Regions from separate parts of the Fructilactobacillus sp. YLN 2507 genome, predicted to be linked through region 2. Evidence: riboswitches for the same ligand, from Rfam matches in the RefSeq annotation. Region 2 holds a riboswitch; the other holds the start of a gene.

Region 1 (4,442 bases), 320 kb from region 2:
GGCTCCCATTGGGATCAATCTGCCAAAGGCTTTGCAAAACGGACCCATGGAAGGGGGAGTCATTAACTTGACGGCTGTGGTTATCATTTTAATCATTGCTTTGATTATTGCTCGAGGAGCTGATCTTTCAAAACGAGTAGAAAACGTTGCTGTGATTGTGAAACTTGCCATTATTGTGATTTTTGTAATTTTAGGAGCTTTTTACATTAAAACGAGTAATTATGTTCCCTTTTATCCGAAACAATTTCATGGAAGTCCGTTTGGAATGGGAGGGATCTCTACTGCCGCAGCAACCGTTTTCTTTGCTTTTATCGGGTTTGATGCTTTGGCTGCTAATTCGGCTGAAACCATTAATCCAAAGAAAAACGTGGTACGTGGTATTTTAGGAACGGTGATTATTGCAGTTATTCTGTACGTGGCCTTTTCATTGGTATTAGTTGGAATGGTTCATTATACTGATTTAAACGTCGATGACCCAGCTGCTTATGCTTTACATGTAGTTGGTCTTGATTCATGGAATAAACTGATTACCATTGGAGCCTTGTTTGGAATTTTCACTGCGATGGTTACCATGTTCTTTGGTGGATCCCGCTTGGTTTATGCCTTAGGACGTGATGGCTTGTTGTCGGAAAAAATGGGTAAAATTAACGATAAATACAAAGTACCACGTAATGCAATTGTGGTAGCGACAATTATTCAAGCAATTTTTGCTGGATTAGTTCCTTTAGAACAATTGGCCTCATTGATTAATGCTGGAACTTTATTAGCCTTTGCCTGCATCTCGTTTGGGGTGATTCCATTGCGTCGTCGGAAGGATATTAAAAACGATGGGTTCAAAATGCCTTGGTATCCCTATCTTCCGATTGCTGCTGCTTTAATGAGTATTTATTTCATTATTATGTTGCCAGATATGACTAAAGTTTCAGTGGGAATTTGGTTGGTGATTGGTTTAGTAACTTATTTTGTTTATGGGATTCGCCATTCTAAATTGCAACAACGGCAAAAATAAAAAGTCCTCCACTTAATGGAGGACTTTTTTGTTTATTGAACGATTTCAGCCCCGAGAGCCGTTTTCATATGATTTAAAGCAAAAGCTTGATTTTCACCCGTAAAACTAGCCACAGCAGGTTCGTGAATAATTACGTGATATCCTAAGTTATAGGCACTAATGGCAGTATGTAAGACACAAATATCACTGGAAACACCAACTAAATGAAGGGTTTTAATGTTTCGTTCGCGTAATCGTAAATCTAAATCAGTGCCGACAAATGAGCTATAACGGGTTTTGTCCATTAACCACACATTTTCGTCTGTTTGATGAGCTTCATACCAAGGTTTTAATTCACCAAACAATTGCCGTCCCCAGGTGTTTCGTTGGTTATGAGGTGGGAAAAGTTTCGTTTCTGGATGATACGGGTCACCCTTATGATGAACATCAGTTGGCAAAATCACAAACTGATTATTCGCATAAAATTGATTTGCTAAAGCCAAAATTTCTGGTTCACATGCTTGTGCTGGTTTACCAAGGGTGAGAGCGCCGTCATCTGCGACAAAATCGTTTGTATAATCAATAATTAAAAGTGCTTCCTGCTTTGACATCATGATCCTCCTTGATTAGTCGACTAGTTAAGTTGATCATACGCTCTTTTGGAGGCACTTGCATTTAGTTTAATAAAAACTTATACTGTTGATACACAAATAAAATATCTAAGAAGAGGAGCGACTTTTATTAGTAATGCTGTAGAGACTTACCAAGTCGATGAAGCAGGATGAAAGGAACTGTCGCCGAAATTAAATGAGTGGTAACCATTTGATTGGGGCTTGATTTAATAAATCAAGCACTGTCGCATTGAGAAATGCGGAGCGCTTTGCAGACTAATGAACGATTGTTTAATTAGGCTCTTCTGGATTAATTTCTTGAAGTGCCTTTTTTGATTAGTTTGATAGCCTTTCTTATTATATAGGAGGAATTTAGTAATGGCTGAAAAACAAGTTAAGCGTGGCTTAAAGTCGCGGCACGTTTCTATGATTGCCTTGGGTGGTTGTATTGGAACGGGGCTATTCGTTGCTAGTGGAGCAGCAATTCACAATGCAGGACCAGGGGGTGCCTTAGTTGCCTATATCTTAATGGGGATTATGGTTTACTTTTTGATGACCAGTTTAGGGGAAATGGCCACTAATTTACCAATTTCGGGTTCATTTTCGACGTATTCTGCTAAGTATGTAGATCCAGCATTAGGATTTGCAATGGGGTGGAACTACTGGTTTAACTGGGCGATTACGGTTGCGGTTGATATTTCGACGGTTTCTCTAGTTATGGCTTTTTGGTTTCCTCACGTTCAAGCATGGATTTGGAGTGCAATTGCTTTAGCTATTATTTTTGGAATTAACATTTTGGCAGTTTCTGCTTTTGGAGAAACTGAATTTTGGATGTCATTGATTAAAGTAATTACGATTTTTATTTTCCTTGGGGTTGGAGTTTTAACTATCTTTGGAATTATGGGTGGTCACGCTACTGGATTAAGTAACTTTACCTATAAAGATGCTCCCTTTGTGAACGGAATTCCCGGAATTTTAAGTGTCTTTGTGGTTGCTGGATTCTCTTTCCAAGGAACTGAACTAGTGGGAATTACTGCCGGTGAAGCAGATGATCCCCATAATAGTGTTCCTAAGGCAATTCATGAAGTATTTTGGCGAATTATTTTATTCTATGTCCTTGCTATCTTTGTAATTGCTGCTATTATTCCTTATACTAGTCATGATTTATTAGGTTCATCAGCCACTGATGTTGCAATCAGTCCCTTTACAGTTGTCTTTAAACGAGCTGGATTAGCTGCTGCTGCCAGTGTGATGAATGCTGTTATTTTAACGTCAGTGATTTCATCTGCTAACTCTGGGATGTATGCTTCTACTAGAATGCTTTACGCGATGGCTGATGAAGGATATGCCCCTAAAGTTTTTGGTAAAATAAGTAAAAATGGAATTCCAGTATTAGCATTACTTGCGACAACGTTGGTGGCATTACTCACTTTCTTAACTAGTTTTGTTGGTCCTCAAATTTATCTATGGTTAGTTGCTGCTTCTGGTTTAACTGGATTTATTGCTTGGTTTGGGATTGCGCTATCGCATTATCGTTTCAGGAGAGCCTTTTTGAAACAGGGTCATAAGCTTAGTGAGCTGAAATATCGGGCAACTTTGTTTCCACTAGGACCAATTCTTTGTTTGATTCTTTGTATCATTGTAATTTGTGGTCAAGATGTTGGAGCATTTGCGCACGGAGACTGGTTCCAAATTGCAGTGACTTATATTAGTGTTCCGTTAGTTATTGTTCTTTACTTTGGCTATAAGATTGTGAAAAAAACGCATATCATTCCATTAGATCAAGTGGATGTCAGCCCTGCTAAAGTTGAGAATGAATCAGACAAAAAATAAACTATTTAAATTAAAATAATCATAAAAATGGTACAATTAGTTTTGCTAGTTGGACCATTTTTTAATAGGGGAGATAATAAGATGATTGTTTTATCAGGAGCGATTGGTGCAGGGAAAACATCGTTAACAACTTTATTAGCAGAGCATTTAAAGGCTCCGGCTTTTTATGAATCAGTGGATGATAATCAAATTTTGCCGTTATTCTATAAGGATCCCAAAAAGTATGCTTTTTTACTTCAAATTTATTTTTTAAATAAACGACTGGATAGTATTAAAGAAGCTAATGCTAACCAATATAGTGTGATGGATCGCTCAATTTTTGAAGACTCGCTTCTTTTTCATTTAAATGCGGACTTAGGTCGTTCAACTGAGACCGAGGTTGAAATCTATGATTCATTATTGCATAACATGTTGGAACCAATCCCAGGTAGTGATTTTCAAAAAAATCCAGACTTATTAATTTATATTAAGGTTTCCTTTGAAACGATGTTGCAACGAATAAAAAAGCGAGGTCGTTCATTTGAACAAATTGAAACTGATGAAAGTCTTTACAACTATTACCAAGAATTAAATCAGCGTTACGTTAAGTGGTACGAGGCTTATGATAGATCACCTAAAATGATGATTGATGGAGATCAATATGATTTTATGGTAGATGGAACAGCTCGCGAGGAAGTCTTAGCTGCAGTCGACCAAAAACTTAAAAAAATATTAGGTTAATGCTAACTTATATTGTATAATTAAGAAAAATAAAACGAATGCATACCTATGAGTAGACTTACAGAGAGATAACGAGGCTGAGAGTTATCGTCGAAGATTCCAGTATGCAAAATGGGCAGTTAATCCTGCACGGCGATTCCGTTACTAATCAATAATTAAGGGCCTATCTATACTGGTAGGAACTTGGGTGGTACCGCGAACAAGAAAAGACCTTCGTCCCAATTGGAGAGGGTCTTTTTTCGTACAATGGAGGAAAAGCTATGTTAGATATGAAAATGATTCGGCAAAAT
Region 2 (4,442 bases):
AGCACCAATGTTAATTAAAGCCCCCATCATAATCACGGCATCCTTACCAATCTTAACTTGATCACGAATCACAGCACCTGGTTCAATTCGGGCATCAATGTCTTTGGTATTCAATAATGGGACAGCTGAGTTCCGGCCGTCGCTTTCAACTTCAGAAGCTTCGATTTGTGCAGCGTGATTAGTTAATATCGGTTCAACTGCGGCCCAATCACCAAAAATTACCCCCGTGTTGCCATTGATAAAAGTGGTAATGGTATCAGGAAAATCAATTTTCGCTAAATCACCCTTTAAGTAAACTTTAACCGGGGTTTTCTTTTTAGCGTTTGCGATGTATTGAATAATTTCGTGAGCGTTTAGTTCAGTCATGTTTTTCTCCTCTTAAATATCTAAGTTTTTGTCTAAATGAATTAGGTCAGCATAAGTTTCTCGTTCAATTACAATTTGTGATTTACTATTTTCTACAAAGACGACAGCGGGCCGTGGATTGAGGTTATAGTTGGAAGCCATCGAATAACCGTACGCACCGGTTGCAAGTACTGCAATCACATCCCCTGGATGTAAAACGGGAAGTTCAATGTCTTTGATTAAAATATCACCAGATTCACAGTACTTTCCAGCAACCGTTACTAATTCAACATTGTCATCGTGGACATCATTTGCCACCACGGCATCATAATCAGCGCCATATAAAGCGGGACGAATGTTATCTCCCATTCCTCCATCAACGGCGACGTACTTTCTAATTTCTGGAATAGCTTTACTTGATCCAACCGTGTAAAGGGTCGTTCCCGCTGGTCCGGCAATCGAACGACCTGGCTCAATCCACACAGCGGGAAGTGGTAACCCTCGGTTTTCGGTTTCGCACCGTAAGGTGGTTAAAATTTGTTGTACAAAATCTTCGGGACGAATGGGATGATCAGCATCTGTATACTTAATTCCAAAACCACCACCAACGTTGATAATTTTTGGCATGTAACCAAAATCATCATGCCAATGTTGCATTAATTTAACTAATTTTTCGGTTTCAATCTTGAAACCGTCCGTTTCAAAGATTTGGGAACCAATGTGAGAATGCACCCCCACTAAATTCATGTTTGGCTCCTTTAAAACTTGTTGTAAAGCTTCATCAGCTTGCCCAGTTAAGATATCAAAGCCAAACTTGCTATCTTGCTGACCAGTTTGAATAAATTCATGCGTATGAGCCGAAACAGCAGGTGAAACCCGTAACATAACATCCGTCGTGGCGTTTTTTTCAGCTAACACATCACTTAATAATTGAATTTCATAAAAATTATCTAAGATAATCACTCCGACGTGGTGGTCAACGGCCATTTCCAGTTCTTCGCGAGACTTGTTATTACCATGAAAACTAACATGATCCATTGGGAAACCAGCTTTAATCGCAGTATAAAGTTCGCCTCCAGACACCACATCAGCATGAGCATCCTCTTGGGCTAAAACTTGATACATTGCGATACAAGCAAAAGCTTTGCTGGCATAACTAACCGCATAATCAATGTCATTTTCCTTAAAAACGCGTTGAAACGCGTGAATCTGACTTCTGATTTTACTAATATCATAAACTTGTAGCGCCGTCCCATATTGTGCGGCTAAATCAGTCGCTGGAATTCCACCGATTATTAATTGATTATCTTGAACTTCGTTGCTATCCAACATGTATGGATCCTCCAATTTTTTTCGATTAAATTGAAATTATAAAAAAAGAGTCTATTTTGCGGCAGCTCCGCAAAAATAGACTCCTTTAAAACACTTTCAGAATCGATTATACATAGCTCCCCGGAATTAAATCCGACAGTCCATAGTTTATTCAACTATGTCCCAGCTTACTAAGCTCCATTTCACTTAGTGCTTCGGCAAATAACCCTTTCGTTTGTTTCATAGTCCAATGGGAACTCCCCAAACTAGTCTTATTATTTGCGACCTCTATTTGATTTACTAAATCATAACGAATTCAGCAACTTTCGTCAATACTTTTCCTCGATTTAATGTATCATTCGTAAATTTATTTATTTCTATAATATTAAACCGGATAATTGTCGTATTTTATCCCTAAAAGGGTTGCCGACCTGTTAAAATAGTGATAATTTCGGTTTAACAAATTTGCGAGGTGGAAAAAATGAAAGTTGTAAAATTTGGTGGTAGCTCATTAGCTGATGCAGACCATTTTGAACAAATTATTAAAATTATTAAAAGTGACCCCGAACGAAAAGCCGTTGTTGTCTCTGCTCCTGGAACTCGGTTTAAGGGTGATATTAAAGTAACTGATTTATTAATCAGGTATGCGGATCAAGTACTAAGTCACGAACCTTCGGAAAAGACCCAAACTGAAATTATTAAACGTTACCAAGCCATTGCTGACCACTTTGAGCTACCAGAAAACGTAATGGAACGAATTGCAACCACAATCCAAGCGCTCCCAACCCAAACTTATGCGGATGACGAATTCTTAATGGCTGCCTTTAAAGCTCAAGGGGAATATTTAAATGCCTTCTTGTTAGCTGCAATTTTAAACAAAATTGGCATTCCTACCCAGTTTATGGACCCCCAAAAAGTAGGTTTTTTGGTGAGTGATAATGCACAAGACGCTAGCGTTTTGGCTGAGACTTATAAAAACTTAACTAAGTTTCGTAATTCCGAACAACACTTAGTTTTTCCTGGCTTCTTTGGCTTTACAAAAAATGGTAAAATTGCAACTTTTTCCCGTGGTGGTTCTGATATTACTGGATCAATTGTGGCGAAAGGATTAGCTGCCGATGTCTACGAAAATTTTACCGATGTTGATGCAATTTATTCCGTTGATCCACAAATGGTTAAAAATCCAAAGAGTATTAAAGTAATGACATATCGTGAAATGCGTGAATTATCATATGCTGGCTTTTCCGTTTTTCATGACGAAGCGATTTTACCAGCAATTGATGCTGAAATCCCCATCAATGTCCGCAATACGAACCATCCTAATTTACCAGGAACAATGATTGTCCCTGAACGAAACTTCACACCCAGCGGCTTAGTAACAGGAGTTGCTAGTTCAAATCGCTTTGCAGCTCTTTATTTACACCGTTACTTGCTAAATAAGGAAACTGGCTTTACCCTCAAATTATTGAAAATTTTATACAAATACAATATCTCTTACGAACACATGCCTTCTGGAATTGATGATTTAACTATCATTTTTGATAAACGTCAATTTACGCCTGAGCTAATCAACCAAATCTGTGCTGAAATTCAAACCGTTTTAGAGCCTGATCAATTGGAATGGATTGATGATTATGCCATTATTATGATTGTTGGTGAAGGAATGCAAAAAAGTCCCCATACCATTGAAGATATCATTCGTCCTCTCAGTGATCATAAAATTAAAATTCACATGATCAATCAAGGAGCTTCCAAAATTGCAATTATGTTAGGAACGAATGAATCTGATGCCGAACAAGCGGTAAAATTAGTTTACCAACACTTTTTTGATAATAATCGAATTTTTGATTAGAAAGGCTAATCTTATGACAAAATTACTCAAGGTCCATGGATCAGAAAACACTTTTTACATTCTTGATCTTACTCAATTTGAAAAACAACCTAACTATACGGAAATTTCAAAATTAGCAGTCGCAATGAAAGCTAGTAATAACACCAACTTAAACAATATTGATGGGATTTTAGTCGTTGAGGAATCTGCTCATCCTGATTGTTTAGGAAAAATGACCGTTGTTAATGCAGATGGTAGTTTAGCATCAATGTGTGGTAATGGTTTACGAACCATCACTCGTTATTTAGCCGAAAAATTTGGCAAAACAAAGTTCAAAGTGGAAACGCAAGATGCCGATTTGGATGTTGAAAAGGAACCTGATTTAGCAGGGCATGTCCCTGCTTATGGAGTCCAAATTTCCCCAGTACGATTTGACCATAAAGATTTTCCCTTTGAAAACTTAGGGACCGACGAAATTCATGATCAAATGTTACCTCAATTAGATGATCAATTAAAATTCACTGCCATTGCTGTGCCTAATCCGCATTTAATTAGTTTTGTTCCTGATGCCGTTTTAAAGACCGATAAGCTAGAAAAATTAGGAACTTACTTAAATGGAGAAAATCCCTACTTTACGGATGGAGTTAACGTTAACTTTGCAAACATTCTAGCGCCTGATACGCTCTTTGTGCGCACCTTTGAACGAGGAGTGGGTTTCACAAACGCATGTGGAACCGGAATGACTTCAACCAGTTTAGCCTATGCTCTTAATCATTATGAGGGTGATTTTGATCGCATAATCACTGTATATAATCCGGGCGGGATGGTTAAAGTACACGTCCAAAAAACGGGAGATGATTTCCACCTTCAATTAATTGCAAACGCCACTGAATTAGGAACTTTTACAATTGATGCTAAAGATTTATTTGACTATCATTTTGCCGCAGGAACTTAT

What was found. A riboswitch is a leader RNA that binds a small molecule or an ion and turns the genes downstream of it on or off. The one in region 2 is predicted to bind lysine.
Region 1: another riboswitch for lysine. It lies ahead of AC0GLY_RS01260 (amino acid permease); the one in region 2 lies ahead of lysA (diaminopimelate decarboxylase).

The regions. Positions count from the first base shown of each region.
Region 1 covers NZ_CM184303.1:265,859-270,300, forward strand. The annotation lists gene AC0GLY_RS01250 (amino acid permease) at 1-1,009, shown strand, start outside; gene AC0GLY_RS01255 (cysteine hydrolase family protein) at 1,042-1,599, opposite strand; lysine riboswitch at 1,705-1,877, shown strand; gene AC0GLY_RS01260 (amino acid permease) at 1,978-3,432, shown strand; gene AC0GLY_RS01265 (deoxynucleoside kinase) at 3,514-4,152, shown strand; gene serS (serine--tRNA ligase) at 4,413-4,442, shown strand, end outside.
Region 2 covers NZ_CM184303.1:1,431,547-1,435,988, forward strand. The annotation lists gene dapD (2,3,4,5-tetrahydropyridine-2,6-dicarboxylate N-acetyltransferase) at 1-366, opposite strand, end outside; gene lysA (diaminopimelate decarboxylase) at 379-1,677, opposite strand; lysine riboswitch at 1,783-1,955, opposite strand; gene AC0GLY_RS07245 (aspartate kinase) at 2,138-3,508, shown strand; gene dapF (diaminopimelate epimerase) at 3,522-4,442, shown strand, end outside.